2 regions of the Klebsiella quasivariicola genome follow, and region 1 is predicted to be linked to the other one. Evidence: predicted binding sites of a transcription regulator. Region 1 holds the regulator's gene; the other holds the start of a gene.

What was found. Region 1 encodes PhoB, which activates phosphate uptake and scavenging genes when phosphate is short. Its sites were predicted from a motif close to CTGTCATAAAACTGNCNNAT; they were not measured.
Region 2: pstS (phosphate ABC transporter substrate-binding protein PstS) is a predicted target of PhoB. The motif match lies at 2,106-2,125, and genes of this name have one in related genera.

What each region holds. Positions count from the first base shown of each region.
Region 1 is NZ_CP022823.1:4,319,241-4,322,665, reverse strand. It holds gene sbcD (exonuclease subunit SbcD) at 1-997, opposite strand, end outside; gene phoB (phosphate response regulator transcription factor PhoB) at 1,180-1,869, shown strand; gene phoR (phosphate regulon sensor histidine kinase PhoR) at 1,891-3,186, shown strand.
Region 2 is NZ_CP022823.1:5,518,141-5,521,565, forward strand. It holds gene glmS (glutamine--fructose-6-phosphate transaminase (isomerizing)) at 45-1,874, shown strand; gene pstS (phosphate ABC transporter substrate-binding protein PstS) at 2,212-3,252, shown strand; gene pstC (phosphate ABC transporter permease PstC) at 3,381-3,425, shown strand, end outside.

The sequences.
Region 1 (3,425 bases):
CCGGCAGATCCTCCGTCAGCGCCTGAATATGACGCTGAATATCGTGCAGGTAGTCCTCGGTGGTGATTTCGATATCCAGCCACACCGGCGGGTCCTGCTCGACGCCGCGCCACTGCTCCAGTCGGGCGGTGATGGCGGCCAGATCGCCTTTGATCACCGCCAGCGGCTGGGTAACGGGGACTTCCAGCGTCTCTACGGCGCTGAGTCGCCCGTCGTTAAAGCTCACCAGGTGCACCGATTTCGCTTTGCCGGTTTCATCAAAGCTCAGCGGCAGCGGCGAACCGCTGTAGCGGATGTGTTCGCAGCCGCCGACCACCTGCGCACGGTGGATATGGCCCAGCGCAATGTAGTCGGCAGGGGGGAAGTGTTGCGCCGGAAAGGCATCGAGTGTGCCGATATAAATGTCGCGAACGGCATCGCTTTTACTGGCGCCGACGGTGGTCAGGTGGCCGCTGGCAATGATGGGCAGCGGCCGATCGCCGCGCAGCGCGCAGGCCTGCTGATACTGCTGCTGATAATAGTCGCTGATGGCGTGCAGCAGTTGTTGCTGCTTTTCCCGGCCGGAGTGGCCGGCCTGGCTGGTCACCAGTTCGCGCGGGCGTAAAAACGGCACCGGGCAGAAGATGGCGCCCGGGGTGCCGTCGCGCAACGGCAGCTCAATAGGCGCATGGCCAGCGTTCGCCACCACGGTGGTGTGTAAAAAGGCGAGGATATCGCGCGATTCATTGAGCATCGCCACTGAATCGTGATTGCCCGCCAGCACCACCAGGCGACAGCCGGTCTGCTGCAGCTGGACGACGAAACGGTTATACAGTTCGCGAGCGTAGCTTGGCGGTGAGCCGGTATCAAAAATATCGCCGGCTACGATAATGGCGTCGACTTCATACTCCTGCGCGCGGGCCAGCAGCCAGGTCAGGAAGGCATCATGTTCGGCGGCGCGGCTTTTGCTGTAAAAATTCTGGCCCAGGTGCCAGTCGGAGGTGTGAAGGAGGCGCATAAATCTTCCCTAGCGAAAAAAGCATGGGCGGCAGTATACCATTTGTCGGCGGGGGGTAAGTCCGCGCCGTGCTTCAAAATACCCGATCATCAGATCGTCATTTTTTTCATAAATCTGTCACAAAAGTGACGCATAATGACGCCGCACTCCTATACTGATGGCTAAAAAACACAGGGTAAATAATGGCGAGAAGAATTCTGGTCGTTGAAGATGAAGCTCCAATCCGCGAAATGGTCTGCTTTGTTCTGGAGCAAAATGGCTTTCAGCCCGTTGAGGCGGAAGATTATGACAGCGCGGTGAATCAACTCAATGAACCCTGGCCTGATTTGATTCTCCTTGACTGGATGCTGCCGGGTGGTTCGGGGCTGCAGTTTATTAAGCTGCTCAAGCGTGAGGCGATGACGCGGGATATCCCGGTGGTGATGCTGACCGCGCGTGGGGAAGAAGAAGATCGCGTTCGCGGTCTGGAGACCGGCGCGGACGACTACATTACCAAGCCTTTCTCTCCGAAAGAGCTGGTGGCGCGGATCAAAGCGGTGATGCGCCGCATTTCGCCAATGGCGGTGGAAGAGGTGATTGAAATGCAGGGTCTGAGCCTCGATCCCTCGTCGCACCGGGTGATGACTGGCGAAAGTCCGCTGGACATGGGACCGACGGAATTTAAATTATTGCACTTCTTTATGACCCACCCGGAGCGAGTGTACAGCCGCGAGCAGCTGCTGAACCACGTCTGGGGAACCAACGTCTATGTGGAAGACCGTACGGTGGACGTCCATATTCGCCGCCTGCGCAAAGCGCTGGAACACAGTGGCCATGATCGCATGGTGCAAACGGTTCGCGGCACGGGCTATCGTTTCTCCGCCCGTTTCTGAATTTCGACAGGAGTGTGACCCGTGCTGGAACGGCTGTCATGGAAAAGGCTGGCGCTGGAGCTCTTTTTAGCGTGTATTCCGGCCCTGATTCTGGGGGCATTTTGGGGGCATTTGCCGTGGTTTTTACTGGCGGCAGTGACCGGTTTGCTGATCTGGCATTTCTGGAATTTGATGCGTTTATCGTGGTGGCTATGGGTAGATCGGAGCATGACTCCCCCGCCTGGCCGCGGTAGCTGGGAACCGTTGCTGTATGGTCTGCATCAGATGCAGATGCGTAATAAAAAGCGTCGACGTGAGCTGGGAAGCCTGATTAAACGCTTTCGCAGCGGCGCGGAATCGCTGCCGGATGCGGTCGTCCTGACCACGGAAGAGGGGGCCATTTTCTGGTGTAATGGCCTCGCGCAGCAGATTTTAAACCTGCGCTGGCCGGACGACAGTGGTCAAAATATTCTCAACCTTCTGCGCTATCCCGAGTTCGCCAACTATCTGAAACAGCGTGATTTTTCTAAGCCACTCAACCTGGTGCTCAATAACGCTCGCCATCTGGAAATTCGCGTGATGCCTTACACCGACAAGCAGTGGCTGATGGTGGCGCGCGACGTGACGCAGATGCATCAGCTGGAAGGGGCGCGGCGAAACTTTTTCGCCAACGTCAGCCATGAACTGCGCACCCCGCTGACGGTGCTGCAGGGCTATCTGGAGATGATGCAGGAGCAGGTGCTGGAAGGGGCGACCCGGGAAAAAGCCCTGCACACCATGCGTGAGCAAACCCAGCGTATGGAAGGTTTAGTAAAGCAGCTGCTGACGCTGTCGCGTATTGAAGCCGCACCGGCGCTGGCGATGAATGACCGCATCGACGTACCGATGATGCTGCGGGTGGTGGAGCGTGAGGCGCAAACCCTCAGTCAGGATAAGCAGACGTTGTTTTTTACTGTCGATGAACACCTTAAGGTGCTGGGCAATGAAGAGCAGCTGCGCAGCGCCATTTCTAACCTGGTTTATAACGCGGTGAACCACACCCCGCCGGGGACCGAAATTCGCGTCAGCTGGCAGCGAACGCCGCAGGGGGCGCTGTTCAGCGTTGAGGATAATGGACCGGGCATTGCACCGGAGCATCTTCCCCGCCTGACCGAGCGTTTTTATCGGGTGGATAAGGCTCGCTCCCGACAAACCGGCGGCAGCGGCCTGGGTCTGGCGATCGTCAAACACGCGGTTAACCATCATGACAGCCGGCTGGAAATCGACAGTACGGTGGGCAAGGGAACCCGTTTTAGTTTCCTGCTTCCGGAACGATTAATTGCCAGAAACGACGACTGAACGGCGCGCTGTCAGCTTATCTTGCCAATGACCAGCTTCTGCTGGTCATTTTCATTGGCAGTCGTTTTTTGCTCGCCTATTTAATGAACGTGTGCTGCTTTTTTGTTCGCATGATAAGCCACAGGTTTTCCATCAATATGGTAAATGATTCTGGCATGAAAGGCATAACCAGCATAATCATCTGCTTTTGCGATCGTGCCTTGCTTTAAAACGTTATAAGCGTTTAAATTGCGCCAGCG
Region 2 (3,425 bases), 1.2 Mb from region 1:
CAGCGACAACGCATGGCATATCGCCATTATCAGGAAATTTAACTATGTGTGGAATTGTTGGCGCAGTCGCGCAGCGTGATATTGCTGAAATCCTTCTCGAAGGTTTACGTCGTCTGGAATACCGTGGCTATGACTCTGCCGGTCTGGCGGTGGTCGACAGCGAAGGTCATATGACCCGCGTGCGTCGCCTGGGTAAAGTCCAGATGCTGGCTCAGGCGGTAGAAGAGCAACCGTTACACGGTGGTACCGGGATCGCCCATACTCGCTGGGCGACGCACGGCGAACCGTCTGAGGGCAATGCGCATCCGCATGTTTCTGAACACATTGTAGTGGTTCATAACGGGATCATCGAAAACCACGAGCCGCTGCGCGCCCTGCTGCAGTCTCGCGGCTATGTCTTTGTCACCGAGACCGATACCGAAGTTATCGCCCATCTGGTGCACTGGGAGCTGGAACAAGGCGGTACCTTGCGAGAAGCTGTCCTGCGCACGATTCCGCAGCTGCGCGGCGCCTACGGTACGGTGATCATGGATACCCGTGACCCGGGAACCCTGCTGGCGGCCCGCTCCGGTAGCCCGCTGGTGATTGGCCTGGGCATGGGCGAAAACTTTATCGCCTCCGACCAGCTGGCATTGCTGCCGGTTACCCGCCGCTTCATCTTCCTGGAAGAAGGCGATATTGCCGAAGTGACTCGTCGTTCGGTGGTGATCTTTGATAAGTCCGGTGCACAAGTGAAGCGCCAGGAGATCGAATCCAATCTGCAGTATGACGCTGGCGATAAAGGTATCTACCGTCACTATATGCAGAAAGAGATTTTCGAGCAGCCGAATGCGATTAAGAACACCCTGACCGGGCGCATCAGCCATGGCGAAGTGGATCTCAGCGAGCTGGGGCCGAACGCCAATGAAATGCTGGCTCAGGTTGAACATATTCAGATAGTTGCCTGCGGGACCTCCTATAACTCCGGAATGGTCTCCCGCTACTGGTTTGAAGCGTTAGCCGGCGTACCGTGCGATGTGGAAATCGCCTCCGAGTTCCGCTATCGCAAGTCCGCGGTGCGTCGCAATAGCCTGATGATCACCCTCTCCCAGTCCGGTGAAACCGCCGATACCCTGGCGGCGCTGCGCCTCTCTAAAGAGCTTGGCTATCTTGGTTCACTGGCCATCTGCAACGTGGCGGGTTCGTCGCTGGTACGTGAGTCTGACCTGGCGCTGATGACCAAAGCCGGAACGGAAATCGGCGTGGCCTCGACCAAAGCCTTTACCACTCAGCTAACCGTGCTGTTGATGTTGGTGGCGAAACTGGCGCGACTGAAAGGTCAGGATGCGTCTATCGAGCATGATATCGTACACGGCCTGCAGGCCCTGCCGAACCGTATTGAGCAGATGCTCTCCCAGGACAAGCGTATTGAGCAGCTGGCAGAGCGTTTCTCAGATAAGCACCATGCTCTATTCCTCGGCCGTGGCGATCAGTACCCGATCGCCATGGAAGGGGCGCTGAAGCTGAAAGAGATCTCTTACATTCACGCGGAAGCCTATGCGGCAGGTGAGCTGAAACATGGCCCGCTGGCGCTGATTGATGCGGAAATGCCGGTGATCGTGGTGGCGCCGAACAACGAGCTGCTGGAAAAACTGAAATCCAACATCGAAGAGGTTCGTGCCCGCGGCGGTGAGCTGTATGTCTTTGCCGACGGTGAGGCTGGCTTCAACGGTAGCGACAATATGCACATCATTGAGATGCCGCATGTCGAAGAGACGATTGCCCCAATCTTCTATACGGTACCGCTGCAGCTGTTGGCTTATCACGTCGCGCTGATCAAAGGCACTGACGTTGACCAGCCGCGTAACCTGGCGAAATCGGTCACGGTTGAGTAAAGCATCCTGTCTTGCAAAGGGCTGCCGACGGCGGCCCTTTTTTATTTTCACCTGCTGTTTGTCATCGATTTTGTGCGCAATATTTTGACTGGCGGTAGATGACAAACGATCGTTTTGCGGTTCGATTTTGCTGTCATAAAAAGAAAATTATTCTGTCATTGCACGGTCATGCTTGCTGATAACCTTCTGAGTTATAAGCGTATTATTTGCTGTAAAATCCCTTCTTTCGACCTGTCATAAAACTGTCATAATTCGTACATTTTACTGTCACCTCTTTGACCTATTTTGCTCACCATAGCCTCGAAACAATGATTTACGAATCCCAGCAGGAGACATTATGAACGTTATGCGTACCACCGTCGCAACAGTTGTCGCCGCGACCTTATCGATGAGCGCTTTCTCTGCCTTCGCAGCAGCAAGCCTGACTGGCGCAGGCGCAACTTTCCCTGCGCCGGTGTATGCCAAATGGGCTGACACCTATCAGAAAGAAACGGGCAATAAAGTGAACTACCAGGGTATTGGTTCCTCTGGTGGCGTTAAGCAGATTATTGCCAACACCGTTGATTTCGGTGCTTCTGATGCTCCGCTGGCTGATGACAAACTGACCCAGGAAGGCCTGTTCCAGTTCCCGACCGTGATTGGCGGCGTGGTACTGGCGGTTAACCTGCCTGGCGTGAAATCCGGCGAACTGGTGCTGGATGGCAAAACCCTGGGCGATATCTACCTGGGTAAAATTAAAAAATGGGATGACGAAGCGATCGCTAAACTCAACCCGGGCCTGAAGCTGCCGTCGCAGAACATCGCTGTGGTCCGCCGCGCCGATGGTTCCGGTACCTCCTTCGTCTTCACCAGCTACCTGTCCAAAGTGAATGAAGAGTGGAAATCGAAAATCGGCGCCGGCTCTACCGTTAACTGGCCAACCGGTCTGGGCGGTAAAGGCAACGACGGTATCGCCGCCTTTGTTCAGCGTCTGCCGGGCTCGATTGGTTACGTCGAATACGCTTACGCCAAGCAAAACAACCTGGCCTACACCAGGCTGGTTTCTGCCGATGGCAAGCCGGTTAGCCCGACTGAAGACAACTTCGCTAACGCCGCAAAAGGCGTTGACTGGAGCAAATCTTTCGCTCAGGACCTGACCAACCAGAAAGGCGAAAATGCATGGCCGATCACCTCAACCACCTTCATCCTGGTACATAAGGCGACGAACAAGCCGGAACAGACCGCTGAAGTGCTGAAGTTCTTCGACTGGGCGTATAAAAACGGCGGGAAAGAAGCGAATGCGCTGGATTACGCGACACTTCCGGAAAGCGTGGTAGAGCAGGTTCGCGCGGCATGGAAAACCAACGTCAAAGACAGCAGCGGTAAAGCGCTGTACTAACAGTAGATTTTTGACGAAGATGGCGGGGGCGTTCAGGCGCTGCCCGCCCTACGGTTCAGACTGTAGGCCCGGGAGCCAACGCCACCGGGCATTTATTCGAACAAGTTTTAATACGTAAAGAGTAATCTATGGCTGCAACCAAGCCTGCATTTACCCCTCCGGGGAAAAAGGGT